DNA from 3 places in the Nocardiopsis moroccensis genome. Region 3 is predicted to be linked to each of the others. Evidence: riboswitches for the same ligand, from Rfam matches in the RefSeq annotation. Region 3 holds a riboswitch; each other region holds the start of a gene.

Region 1 (4,071 bases), 1.1 Mb from region 3:
CGTGTCCAGGTCCGCGCGGGCCGAACCGGTTCCGAGCGTCGTCAGGTCCGGGTGGCTCAGCGTGTGGTTGGCCAGCTCGTGGCCCTCCGCGTAGGTGCGCCGCACGATCCACGGGTTCTCCATGACCGGGTGCCCGGTGACGAAGAAGGTGGCCCGGGCGTCGTGCTCGGCCAGGGCGTCCAGCAGTTCGGGGGTCCGTCCGCCGGGGCCGTCGTCGTAGGTCAGCGCCACGCACCTGGTGTCGGGGTCGGCACAGTCGACGGAGTCCTCGCGCGGGGGCAGTACGCCGGGCGCTGCTGCCTCGGAACCGTCCTTGTCCGCCTCGGGGGCCTCGGCCACCGAGAACTCGCGTACGCCCGTGGTCGCGGCCTCGCGCACGCGCAGCCCGAGGTCGGAGAGCAGGTCCTGGGCCTCGTCCCGGTCGATCACGGCGTGGACACGGCCCTCGGAGGCGGGGGCGACCTGTCCGGAGTCGAACTCCACCACCAGGTCTCCGTCGGGGTTGAACCCCACGGAGTCGTACAGGGAGCTGATCGGGTGCAGGGCGGCGGGTGCGGCGGCGGTGTCCGACACGGCCTCGCGCACCCGGTCGTTGAGTTCGGCCAGCTCCTGCTGTCCGGCGAGCAGACGGCTGGAGCCGTGGACCGCGCCCTTGCCGGTCTCGTACCAGTAGGTGCTGTGGCCCTCGCGGGTCTCCTCGGAGTCGGTTTCGGTGGTGGTCATCCGGACCCCCACGATCCCGCCTTCCGCCGCGGTCAGCCCCCACTCGCCGACGAACGAGCGCGCACCGGGGTTCGCGGCCTCGAAGGCGTGCGCCTGGGCGGTCAGGGTGCGGTCCAGGAAGTCCGCCAGGGGTTCGGCGTTGGGGATCGCCGGGTAGCTGACTGCGACCTCGCTCCCGCCCTCGTAGGCGATCTCGGTCTCGGTGAGTCCGGGGAGCGCGGCGGGGTCCACGACGGTCAGTTCGTCGGGTTCGCCGGTGGCGGGGAGGCGCACGTCCTCCTCGGGCTGCCCGGCCGTCCTCTGGGTCTCGGCGGTGTCCTCGATCAGGCCCGGGGGCCTGGCCGCCGACAACACCAGTCCCAGTAGGACGACCATCGCGAACGCGACCGTGAGTAGGGGCCGGTCGGGGGACATGGTCGGACGGTCTTGCTGCTTCACCTGGGGTTCTCCACGTTCATCGTCAGACGAACGTTCGCGGGGGAGGCGGGGGCGCGCTCTCCCACGTAACGCTGATGTCGGTTGTGATGCCGAGCACACGGCGGGGGTTCGTCTCGTGCGGGCGAGGGCCGCGCCGGGGTCAGGGGCGGAGGGGCGCTCCTATACTTGCAGGAGTGGAAGGTACACGCTCCATCCTTTCCACCTCGGAGGCCCTCCGGGGCGGGTGGTGCGTGTCGAAAGAGGGAACCCGGTGCGACTCCGGGACTGCCCCGCAGCGGTGAGTGGGAACGACCGTCGCCATAAGCACTGGTGAACCGACCGGAAAGGTCGGGAACTGGGAAGCGGCGACTGCTAGGAGAACCGGCCCTCACGCCGGAAGCGCCCACGAGTCCGAAGACCTGCCTCCGCCCGGCGGCGCACCCGTGCCGCCGGTGGTCCCGTGCCCCGAGGGAGGGCCGAGGGCGGAGACGGCCGTGCGCTGAGAAAGCGTTCTCCGGCATGTCCGCGTCCTCGCTCGCCTCGCGGCCGGTACCCGGCTTTCGACGAGGGAGAGAAGCTTCATGACCACGACCCCGGGGGCTCCCAGGACCACCGTGCGTTCCACGGTGCACGGCTACCCGCGCATCGGCCCCGACCGTGAGCTCAAGCGCGCCAGTGAGTCCTATTGGAAGGGCGACACCACCGCCCGGGAATTCGACGCCGTCGCCTCCGAACTCCGCAGGGGCGTCTACGCCCAACTGCGGGAGGCGGGCGTGGACGACCTCCCGTCCAACACGTTCTCCCCCTACGACCACGTGCTGGACACGGCGGTCCTGTTCGACCTGGTCCCCTCCCGCTTCCCCTCCCCGGCCCAGGCCGGGGACCGGGACGAGCAGTTGCGCCGCTACTTCGCGCTCGCCCGCGGCGAGCAGGGCGCACCGCCCCTGGAGATGACCAAGTGGTTCGACACCAACTACCACTACCTGGTTCCGGAGCTGTCCCCGAGCACCCGGCCGCGCCTGGTCGGTGACAAACCCGTCGCGGAGTTCCGCGAGGCCTCCGAGGCCGGTTTCCGGACCCGCCCCGTGCTGCTCGGCCCGCTCACCTTCCTCCTGCTGGCCAAGGCCGCCGACGACGCTCCCGAGGGCTGGGAACCGATCGAGCTGCTCGACCAGCTCCTGGACGCCTATGCCAAGCTTCTGGGCGACCTCGAGGAGGCGGGCGCCACCGAGGTCCAGCTCGACGAGCCGATCCTGGCCACCGACGAGGGCCGCGCCGCCGTCGGCCACCTGGAACGCGTCTACCAGCGGTTGGGGTCTCTCACCGAGCGCCCCGCGCTCCTGGTCTCCACCTACTTCGGCTCCATCGGCGCCGCCGCCCTGCGTGTGCTCAAGAACTCCCCGGTGGAGGCGGTCGGCCTCGACCTGGTCACCGACCCGGAGGGCGTCGAGGACCTGGCCGCGGTCTCCGGCCTGGGTGCCACCCGGCTGGTCGCGGGCGTCGTGGACGGCCGCAACGTCTGGCGCACGGACCTGCCCGCCGCCGTGGCCGAACTCGGTACCCTGCTCGCCCTCACCGACGAGCTCACCGTGAGTACCTCCTGCTCGCTGCTCCATGTCCCCATCGACCTGGACGCCGAGACCGCCCTCGCTCCCGAGTTGCGCGGTGCGCTGGCCTTCGCCAGGCAGAAGGCCGAGGAGGTGGCCCTGCTCGGCCGCGTCCTGTCCGAGGGTGCGGACACCGGTTTCGACGCGGTCGGGACCCGGCCCCCGTCCTTCACCGACGCCCGGGTGCGCGCCCGCCTGGACGCTCTGGGCCCGGATGCCTACGAGCGTCCCGAGGAGCGGGGCGCCCCCACCGACACCGCGCTCACCACGACCACCATCGGTTCCTTCCCGCAGACCCCCGAGCTGCGCCGCGCGCGTGCCGCGCACCGTCGGGGCGAGCTGCCCACCGAGGAGTACAAGCGGATCCTCCGCGCGGAGATCGACCGCGTCATCGCGCTTCAGGAGGAGATCGGCCTGGACGTCCTCGTCCACGGCGAGCCCGAGCGCAACGACATGGTCCAGTACTTCGCGGAGCAGTTGGAGGGCTACGCCGCCACCCGGAACGGGTGGGTGCAGTCCTACGGTTCGCGCTGCGTACGTCCCCCGATCCTGTTCGGTGACGTCTCGCGCCCCGAGCCGATGACGGTCGAGTGGATCACCTACGCCCAGTCGCGCACCGACAAGCCGGTCAAGGGCATGCTGACGGGACCGGTCACCATGCTCGCCTGGTCGTTCGTCCGGACCGACCAGCCGCTGGGCGAGACCGCCCTCCAGGTCGGCCTGGCCCTGCGCGACGAGGTCGCTGATCTGGAGAGGGCGGGCATCCGCCACATCCAGGTGGACGAGGCGGCCCTGCGGGAACTGCTGCCGCTTCGGGAGGAACGGCGGCAGGAGTACCTGGACTGGGCGGTGCGTTCGTTCCGCCTGGCCACCTCCGGGGTCGCACCGACCACGACCGTCCACACCCACATGTGCTACTCGGAGTTCAACCAGATCGTCGGCGGCATCGAGGCGCTGGACGCCGACGTCACCAGCGTCGAGGCGGCCCGTTCGCGGATGGAACTCGTGGCGGCCCTGGGCCGGCGCGGCTACCGGCGGGGGATCGGCCCGGGCGTGTACGACATCCACTCGCCGCGGGTGCCCTCGGTGGAGGAGATCGAGGCCTCGCTGCGGCTGGCGGTGCGGCACGTGGAGGCCGGGAACCTGTGGGTCAACCCGGACTGCGGTCTGAAGACCCGCGGTTACGCCGAGGCCGAGCAGGCCCTGCGCAACATGGTGGAGGCGGCCCGCCGGGTCCGCGCCGAGATCGGCGCCCGGACGCCGACCGGGGGCTGACCCGTGGCCCCCGGCGGGGGCTGACGGGGGAGGAACGGCGGAAGGGGGG
Region 2 (4,071 bases), 1.8 Mb from region 3:
CCGCGGTTTCCGGTGTGGTTCGGCGGGGGCGGGGGACAGGGGCCTTTCGGCCACACGGTCGGCCATCGCCCGGCCTACCCGAACAGGTCGGAATGGATGGTCCCGGCGACCTTGGCCACCGCGTCCGCGCTGCGTACGCCCGCGGAGCGGTCGGCGAAGGTGAACCCCTCGACCCGGCCCTCGGTGACCGCGGTCAGGTTGGCCAGCGCGGGGTCGTCCATGATCTGCTCGATCTGGTCGGCGGCGTCGGCGGAGGTCATCCGCGCGTCACAGCACACGTCGACCAGGATGAAGTCGGGGTCGCGCGCGATCACGTCCTCGGTGGCGACGTCGTGGTTGCGCCTGCCGTCGAGGTCGGCGAAGGCGTTGACCCCGCCCGCCAGGTCGATGATCTCGGTGGAGAAGTCCGGCCCGCCGGCGACCCGGAACCCCTGGTCGCTGGGCCGACCGATCATCACGGTGGGCCGGTCCTCCTCCGCCACGCGGCCGTCCAGGGTCTGGGCGACCTCCTCCACGGTGGCCTCCATGTCGGCGATGACCCGTTCGGCGCGCTCCTGTTCGTCGAAGAGGGTTCCCAGGTCGCGCAGGTCGGCGTAGACGTTGTCCATCGTCACCGTGGCGGGGTCGATGGTCTCGTCGGTGCGGCCGTCCTCGCTCGGGCACAGCGGGGACAGGATCCAGCTCTCGACGCCCAGTTCGCGCAGGGAGGCCCGGGTCCCCAGGCTCTCGTCGGTGAACACGCCGTTGAATCCGGAGAGCACGAAGTCGGGCTCGTGGCTGAGCAGTTCCTCCAGGCTGGGCAGGTTCGGGTAGTACTCCTGCTCGGCCTGGGCGGCGGCGTGTTCGTCCATCACCTCGGCGTCCAGGAACGCCGTTCCGACCAGGCGGTCGCTGATGCCCAGCGCGTGGGCGGTCTCGATAGCGGGCTGGTAGGCGGCGAACACCCGCTCCGGTGGCTCTGCCGCGGCCACGTCGACGTCGCAGTTGCGGATCGTCTCCCCGGCGGTTTCCGGGGCGGGGGAGGAGGGTGACCCGCCGCAGGCGGTCGCGGCCAGCAGCAGGGCGAGGACGGCGGCGGAACGGGCACGGCCCAGGGCCGCCCGTGCGTCGGTGGGCTTCATCGAACAAACCATCCTTCGTGGTTTGATGACGCGGACGGTCGCAGCCGGTCTCCTGGCTCCCGGAGTCGGGCGCTTGCGCCCCGCACCTCCCCCCTTCCCGGACCCGTGCGGGTCCAGTGGTGTGTGGGAGGCGCCCTCCGGTCACAGTGGCGAGGACCGCGCCGGATTCCCACCGGCTTCCCGTGCACTGCGACGTCGACGAAATGAACTTGTGTCGGTAATCAACGGATCACGGTAGTACACCGGGGTTTCCCCGGGGAAGCCCGCTCCCGCTTGCCGTCGGGCCCCTGGATCGGCAGCGGGAGCGGGTGCGTGGATGACGTGACCGGGCTCCTGGCGCGGCGAGGCCGGTTCCGACCCGGACCCGCCCCGGGATCGTGAACGCGGGGCACCACCGGGTCAGAGGAGTTCGAGGCCCTGGCCTGTGGTTCCGTGCCGCGCCCGACAGGAGGTGAACCCGAGATCTCCGGATCATTAGGTTCAAACCTTGATTGGTTGTCCGATCTCGGCCACAAGTGCATATTTTGGGAGAATTGAGGAGGAGGGTGCAGGCCAAGGGAATTCTGGTGCCTTGAGTGAAGTGGGTCACGGGTTCCGTGTTCGCTTTGTCCTGTTAACTTCCTTCTCGGTTTCAGGAACCGGTCGAGGCCGCCCCGCAACCGGGGCGCACCCCACAAGCTCGGCCATCCCCCATACCTGGGCCTAGAGAGCACACCGCCATGCCCCGCGCCGTGCGAGCAGTGACCGCTGCCGCCCTGTCAGCCGCGTTGCTCACCCCCTTCCTCCACTCGACCGCGCACGCGCAGGAGGAACCCGGCTCGTCCCCTCAGGAGGGTTCAGCCTCCACCGCGGAGCTCTTCGAGCAGGCCGCCGTCACCCGGGCCGGCGAGACCGGTGAGCCGGTGGAGATCGCCGGAGCCACTACCGAGACCACACGCCATCTGGCCAACCCCGACGGCAGCTTCACGATGGAGCAGAACGCACACCCAGTCCGGGTGCGCGACGGCAGCGGGTGGACCCCGGTCGACACCGACCTGGTGACGGACTCCGACGGCAGGGTGCGCCCCAGGGCGGCGGCCGCGGACATCGCCTTCTCCGGCGGCGGCGACATGGCGTTGGCGAGCATCGGGCTGGGGTCCAACTCGGTGGAGCTGGGCTGGCACGAGGACCTGCCCGCACCGGTACTGGAGGCCGACAAGGCCACCTACCCGGACGTCCTGCCCGGCGTGGACCTGGTGCTGACCGCGGGGGTCGACGGCTTCGGCCAGGTGCTGGTGGTACACACCCCGGAGGCGGCACGGCACGAGATGCTGGCCGACCTGGAGCTCGGCTTGGCCACCGAAGGCGTGACCATGCGGCTCGGTGAGCACGGCAACCTGGACGCCATCGGCGACCGCGGCCAGGAGAGCGTGTTCAGCGCCCTCGCCCCGGCCATGTGGGACTCCTCGGGCGAACAGGACATGGCCGAGGACGCCACGGTCATGGCACCGACCGGTGCCCGCACCGCGCTGCTGGACGTCGATCTGGCCCCGGACAGCATCCGCCTGGTCCCGGACACGGCGATGCTCACCGACGAGGCCACCCAGTACCCGGTCTACATCGACCCCTCGGTGGCGGTCAGCCGGGTCGGGCGCACCTACGTCAACCGCAACTACCCCACCCAGTCGTACTGGAACTACTCCACCTCGCACACCCCCGGCGTGGGCTACGAACCGAACGAGGCCAGCACCAAGCGGGCGTTCTGGCGGTTCAGCATCGACTCGCGCACCCGCGACGCTGACATCACCCGGGCCACCTTCCGAGCCAAGGTCACCCACGCCTACGGGTGCACCAACGCCCAGGTGCAGTTGTGGCGTACCAACGCCATCACCTCCAACACCACCTGGAACTCCCAGAACCCGTCCTCGTTCTGGAACACCAGGCTCGACACCCGCACCATCAACGCCGGACGCTCCAACTGCCCCGGCGGAGCCTCCCCGACGGTGGAGTTCAACGCCACCGACGGGTACGTGTGGAGCCGTGACGCCGGGCACGCGACCACGACGGTCGGGCTGCGCGGCAACGAGACCCGTTCGAGCAGCAACTGGGACTGGCGCCGCTTCGCCTCCAACCCCACCCTGCAGGTGGACTACAACAACCCTCCTGAGGTCCCCACCCAGGTGTCGGACTCCCACGGCGGCCCTTGCTCCACCGACCCCGACGACCCCCGGCTGATCAACGAGACCCGCCCCACCTTCACCGCCTACGTGCGCGACCGCGACTCCACCTCCGCCAACCGGCAGAAGGTCAAGACCCGCTTCGCGTGGTGGGTGGACGGCGAACGCCTGGATGACGTGGACACCGCGAGGACCGACATCGCCGTGTGGTCCTCCGGCTCCTTCCAGTCGGTGCGCTCGGGCACCCTTCCGGAGAACGTGCTGATCACCTACCGGGCCAACGCCAACGACGGCGTCTCCTGGTCGGGCTGGTCCACCCGCTGCTACCTGACGGTCAGCACCGACCGCCCCGAACAGGGCCCGGAGGTGACCTCCACCGACTACCCGGCCGGGGACGCCTTCCACGGTTCCACCGGGCTGCCGGGCGAGTTCACCTTCTCCAACAACGGGGTCGAGGGCGCCACCGGCTACAAGTACGCCCTCAACGACGACTCCTGCGTCACCGAGGTCGAGCCCGAGACCCCCGGCGGATCGGTGACCGTCACCCTCACACCCCGCCTGGAGGGACCCAACCGGATCTACGCCCGCACCGTGGACGCCTTCGGCAACTCCTCCGACTGCGTCCTGGCCCACACCTTCCTGGTGGCACCGCCCAGCGACCCGGTCGCGCACCTGGCCTTCGACGAGGGCCAGGGCGGCCGCGCCGCCGACGCCGTCGACCCCGACCGCGGGGCCACCCTCTCCGAAGGCGTGGAGTGGGTGCGCGGCCGGGTCGGCGCCGTCGACAACCCCGA
Region 3 (4,071 bases):
CGAACGGGTCGGCGGCAGCACCAGCTCGGCCCTGGTTCCCCGGAAGGTCACCAGACCGACCTTGTCGCGGCGCCGGTAGGCGTCCAGGAGCAGGGACAGGATGGCGGTCTTGACCTCGCCCATGCGTTTGCGCGCCGCCATCGAGCCGGAGGCGTCCACGCAGAACAGCACCAGGTTGCTCTCCTGCCCCTCACGCACCGCGACGCGCAGGTCGCGGGGGAGCAGGCTCACCCGGCCGCCGCCGTGCGGGCGGGAGGCCGCCGCCTTGACGGTCTCCACCAGGTGGAGCGAGCTCCCCGAGCCCCCGCCGGGAGGTTCGGCCCCGATCCGGCGGCCCCGGGTGCCGAGGGCGCGGCTGCGCCGGCCGTCCGCACCGATCCCGGTGCCCCGGGCGGTGAACGTTCGGGGGCGGTAGGGGGTGCTCGCCCCGACCGTGGTGCCCGGCGCGGGCCGGGAACCGTCGCCCTCGGCCTCCTCGGTTTCTTCTGGTTCCCGGGCCGGGGCCTGGGAGTCCTCCGGGCCCCGGGGCTGTTCGGGTGGCTGGTCCGGTTGGTCGGGACCCGGGTCCGGGCCCTGGGCGGGATCCGCCTCCGGACCGTCGGTGGCCGGGGCGCCGTCCTCCTCGGGCCCGCCGTCCCGGCCGGGGGTGGGGTCGTCGGAGTCCTCGGGGCCGTCGGAGCCGCCCGGTGGTTCCGGGTCGTCCGGCGGCGGCTCCTCGTCGCCCAGGATCCGGTCCAGGAGCTCCTCGTCCAGCCCCGGTGCGTCGAACGGGTTCCGTCGGCGCCGGTGCGGCAGGGCCAGCAGGGCGGCGCGGCGGATGTCGGCCCGGGTGACCGAGGTCCGCCCCTCCCAGGCGGCGTGTGCCAGGGCCGTGCGCGCGGTCACGATGTCGGCGCGCAGGCCGTCCACCTCGAACGCCGCGCACACCTGCGCGATCTTCAACAGCGCGGCGTTGGACAGGCGGGCGTGCCGGACGGTCTCCCGGGCCGCCGCGATCCGCTCGGCCAGGGCCTTCTCGGAGGCGCCGTAGCGTTCCGCGAACGCGGCGGCGTCGGAGTCGTAGGCCATCCGTCTGCGGACCACCTCGACCCGGGCGGCCGGGTCGGCGGGCGCGGCCACCTCGACGGTCAGCCCGAACCGGTCCAGCAGCTGCGGGCGCAGCTCGCCCTCCTCGGGGTTCATCGTGCCGATGAGCAGGAACCGGGCGGCGTGCTCCACCGAGAACCCGTCCCGCTCCACGGTCACCCGGCCGGTCGCGGCGGCGTCCAGGAGGAGGTCGACCAGGTGGTCGTGGAGCAGGTTGACCTCGTCGACGTAGAGGAGGCCGCGGTGGCTCCGCGCCAGCAGCCCCGGTTCGTAGGCGACCTGGCCGTGCGTGAGCGCCTGCTCCAGGTGCAGGGAGCCCAGGACACGGTCCTCGGTGGCGCCGACCGGGAGTTCGACCAGGCGCACCGGGCGGCTCTCCACGGCCGTGCCCGCCGGGAAGGGGCCGTCCGGTGACTCCTGCGCGGGGTCGGCGGGGTCCACGGAGAAACGGTCGCTCCGGTAGACCTCGACCGGCGGCAGCAGGGAGGCCAGGGCCCGGACCGCGGTGGACTTGGCGGTGCCCTTCTGGCCACGGACCAGGACACCGCCGATCTCCGGGGAGACGCTGGCCAGCACGAGCGCCAGGCCCAGGTCGTCGAGTGGGTCGGCGTCGCAGCCGACGATCGCGGAGAAGGGGTAGTGGGACGTCCGCAATGGCATGTGAGGCTCCCGCTCGTTTCGCCATCGGTCATGGGCGGGTGCGGGGCCGGTCTTCGGACTTACCGAGTCCTCCTGTCCGGAGGCTCGGCTCACCGCAGCGGGCCTGTGCCGGAATCTCACCGGGCTTCCCAGATTCTCCCCGGGCACCGTCCCCACCGTTTCCGATGGTTGGGCAGCCGGGGCACCTCACACCTTCGGCCGCCACGATAGCGTCCTGCCCATGAAGGTCGAGACGTCCCCTCCCCGAATCACCGTCGTCGGCGTCGGCGCCGACGGCTGGCAGGGCGTGCCCGAGAGGCTGCGCGAGCTGGTTCTGGCGGCCGACACGGTACTGGGCGGGCGCCGGCACCTGGCCATGCTGCCGGACGTGCCCGGCCAGGAACGCCGCGCCTGGCCCTCCCCGTTGCGCGAGGGCCTACCGGGACTGCTCTCCTGCCTCGAAGGCCGCGCCGTCGTCGCGCTGGCCTCCGGTGACCCCCTGGTGTCGGGGATCGGCGGCACCCTGGTCGAACTACTCGGCGCGGACGCGGTGCACGTCGAACCCGCCGTCTCCTCGGTGTCCCTGGCCCGCGCCCGGATGGGCTGGCCGGCGCAGGGGTGCTCGGTGCTGACCCTGGTCGGGCGCGATCCGCGACTGCTGATGCGTGAACTGGCGCCCGGCCACCGCGTCCTGGTGCTCTCCTCCGGCGCCGACACACCCGGGACGGTCGCCGCCCTGCTGGCCGGTGCGGGCTACGGGGCCAGCCGGATGACCGTCCTCGGCGACCTGGGGTCGGCCGCGGAGTCACGGCTGGAGAGCACGGCCCACGACTGGCTCGGCGCACCGCCCGAGGAGGTCCCCGCACTGCACGTACTGGCGGTGGAACTCGCCGGACCGGCGGGGTACGGGCTGGTCGCCGGACTGCCCGACGAGGCCTTCGAGCACGACGGGCAGTTGACCAAGCGGGACCTGCGCGCCTGTGCCCTGGCCCGGCTGGCGCCCGCACCGGGCCAGCACCTGTGGGACGTCGGGGCGGGCGCGGGCTCGGTCGGTATCGAGTGGATGCGCGCCCACCCCTCGTGCACGGCCACGGCGGTGGAGGCCGACACCGGGCGCGCCGATCGGATCGGGCGCAACGCCGGGCGGCTCGGCGTCCCGGGTCTGCGCGTGGTCACCGGCCGGGCCCCGGACGCGCTGGCCGGGCTGGGCGCCCCCGACGCGGTGTTCGTCGGCGGCGGCGCCACCCGGCCGGGCGTGCTCGACACCTGCCTGGACGCACTGGGTACGGGCGGCCGACTCGTGGTGCACGGGGTGACGCTGGAGACCGAGCAGCTGCTCGCGGACGCCTACCGGAGCCACGGCGGGGAGCTGACCCGGATCGCGGTGGAGACCACCGCGCCCATCGGCACCTTCACCGGCTGGACCCCCGCCCGCACCGTCACCCAGTGGTGCCTGACCGTGCCCGACCGGTGACGTTCGGAGTGAGCCGGTCGGTCCCGGCTCCCGGAATTTCCACCACGGGCATGCCCGCGCTCCCTCCCCGGCGTTATTCTGGCCGTGTGGAGGGTCCCGAACCACCGCGCTCGGCGACTTCCTCGACGAGCCACCGAACGCTCGTGCCGGAGATCGCGTCCGTGTCGTCACCACCCGCCACCGGCATCGCTCAGGGGGCCACATGACCGTCACAGAGCACCACCCGCCGCCCGGTATGCCGACGTTCCCCATGGGGACCGACCTGTTCGAGCACCTCGCGGAACAGGCGTTCGAGGCCGACCGTGTTCGTATGGAGATGTTCAACGGGAAGGTCTGGGTCCACAAAGTGACCGACGGAGCCCACGCGGGGATCCTCACCTGGCTGATGCGTGAGTTCATGGCCCACCGTCCCGATCTGGACCTCCTCACCAGCGGGCTGGGCATCAAGGTCGATACTTACCGCAACGGTCGCGCCCGCCCCGACGGTGTCCTCGTTCCGATCGGTCACTTCGACCAGGCGGGGGAGTGGGCCGAACCGGACGGCGTCCTGGCCGTGGTCGAGGTCACCTCCTGGGATGCCGACACCCACGCCCGCGACCGTGTCGGGAAGCCCGCCGCCTACGCGGAGACCGGTATCGGCGTCCACCTGTTGGTGGACCGCGACGCCAACGCCGTGGTGGTGCACAGCCGCCCTGTCCGTGGCCAGTACCTGGACCGAAGCGCCCACCCCTACGGTGAGGCCGTGCCGATCCCCGGGACCGGAGTCACCCTGGACACCGCCGGGCTCAAACGCTTCACTCGCTGAGGCGGCCGCCCCGGACCTGTGCGGGGATCAGCGGGACCGGGCCGGGTCGTACAGGTAGGACTCGCCG

Evidence for each region. A riboswitch is a leader RNA that binds a small molecule or an ion and turns the genes downstream of it on or off. The one in region 3 is predicted to bind cobalamin.
Region 1: another riboswitch for cobalamin. It lies ahead of metE (5-methyltetrahydropteroyltriglutamate--homocysteine S-methyltransferase); the one in region 3 lies ahead of ACUKCB_RS24735 (VWA domain-containing protein).
Region 2: another riboswitch for cobalamin. It lies ahead of ACUKCB_RS04910 (ABC transporter substrate-binding protein); the one in region 3 lies ahead of ACUKCB_RS24735 (VWA domain-containing protein).

Annotation. Positions count from the first base shown of each region.
Region 1 is NZ_CP199747.1:520,982-525,052, forward strand. It holds gene ACUKCB_RS02130 (polysaccharide deacetylase family protein) at 1-1,137, opposite strand, end outside; cobalamin riboswitch at 1,352-1,581, shown strand; gene metE (5-methyltetrahydropteroyltriglutamate--homocysteine S-methyltransferase) at 1,722-4,022, shown strand.
Region 2 is NZ_CP199747.1:1,171,614-1,175,684, forward strand. It holds gene ACUKCB_RS04905 (FecCD family ABC transporter permease) at 1-66, opposite strand, end outside; gene ACUKCB_RS04910 (ABC transporter substrate-binding protein) at 75-1,121, opposite strand; cobalamin riboswitch at 1,147-1,328, opposite strand; gene ACUKCB_RS04915 (LamG-like jellyroll fold domain-containing protein) at 1,841-4,071, shown strand, end outside.
Region 3 is NZ_CP199747.1:5,596,743-5,600,813, forward strand. It holds gene ACUKCB_RS24735 (VWA domain-containing protein) at 1-1,746, opposite strand, end outside; cobalamin riboswitch at 1,775-1,912, opposite strand; gene cbiE (precorrin-6y C5,15-methyltransferase (decarboxylating) subunit CbiE) at 1,967-3,199, shown strand; gene ACUKCB_RS24745 (Uma2 family endonuclease) at 3,402-4,004, shown strand; gene cobM (precorrin-4 C(11)-methyltransferase) at 4,032-4,071, opposite strand, start outside.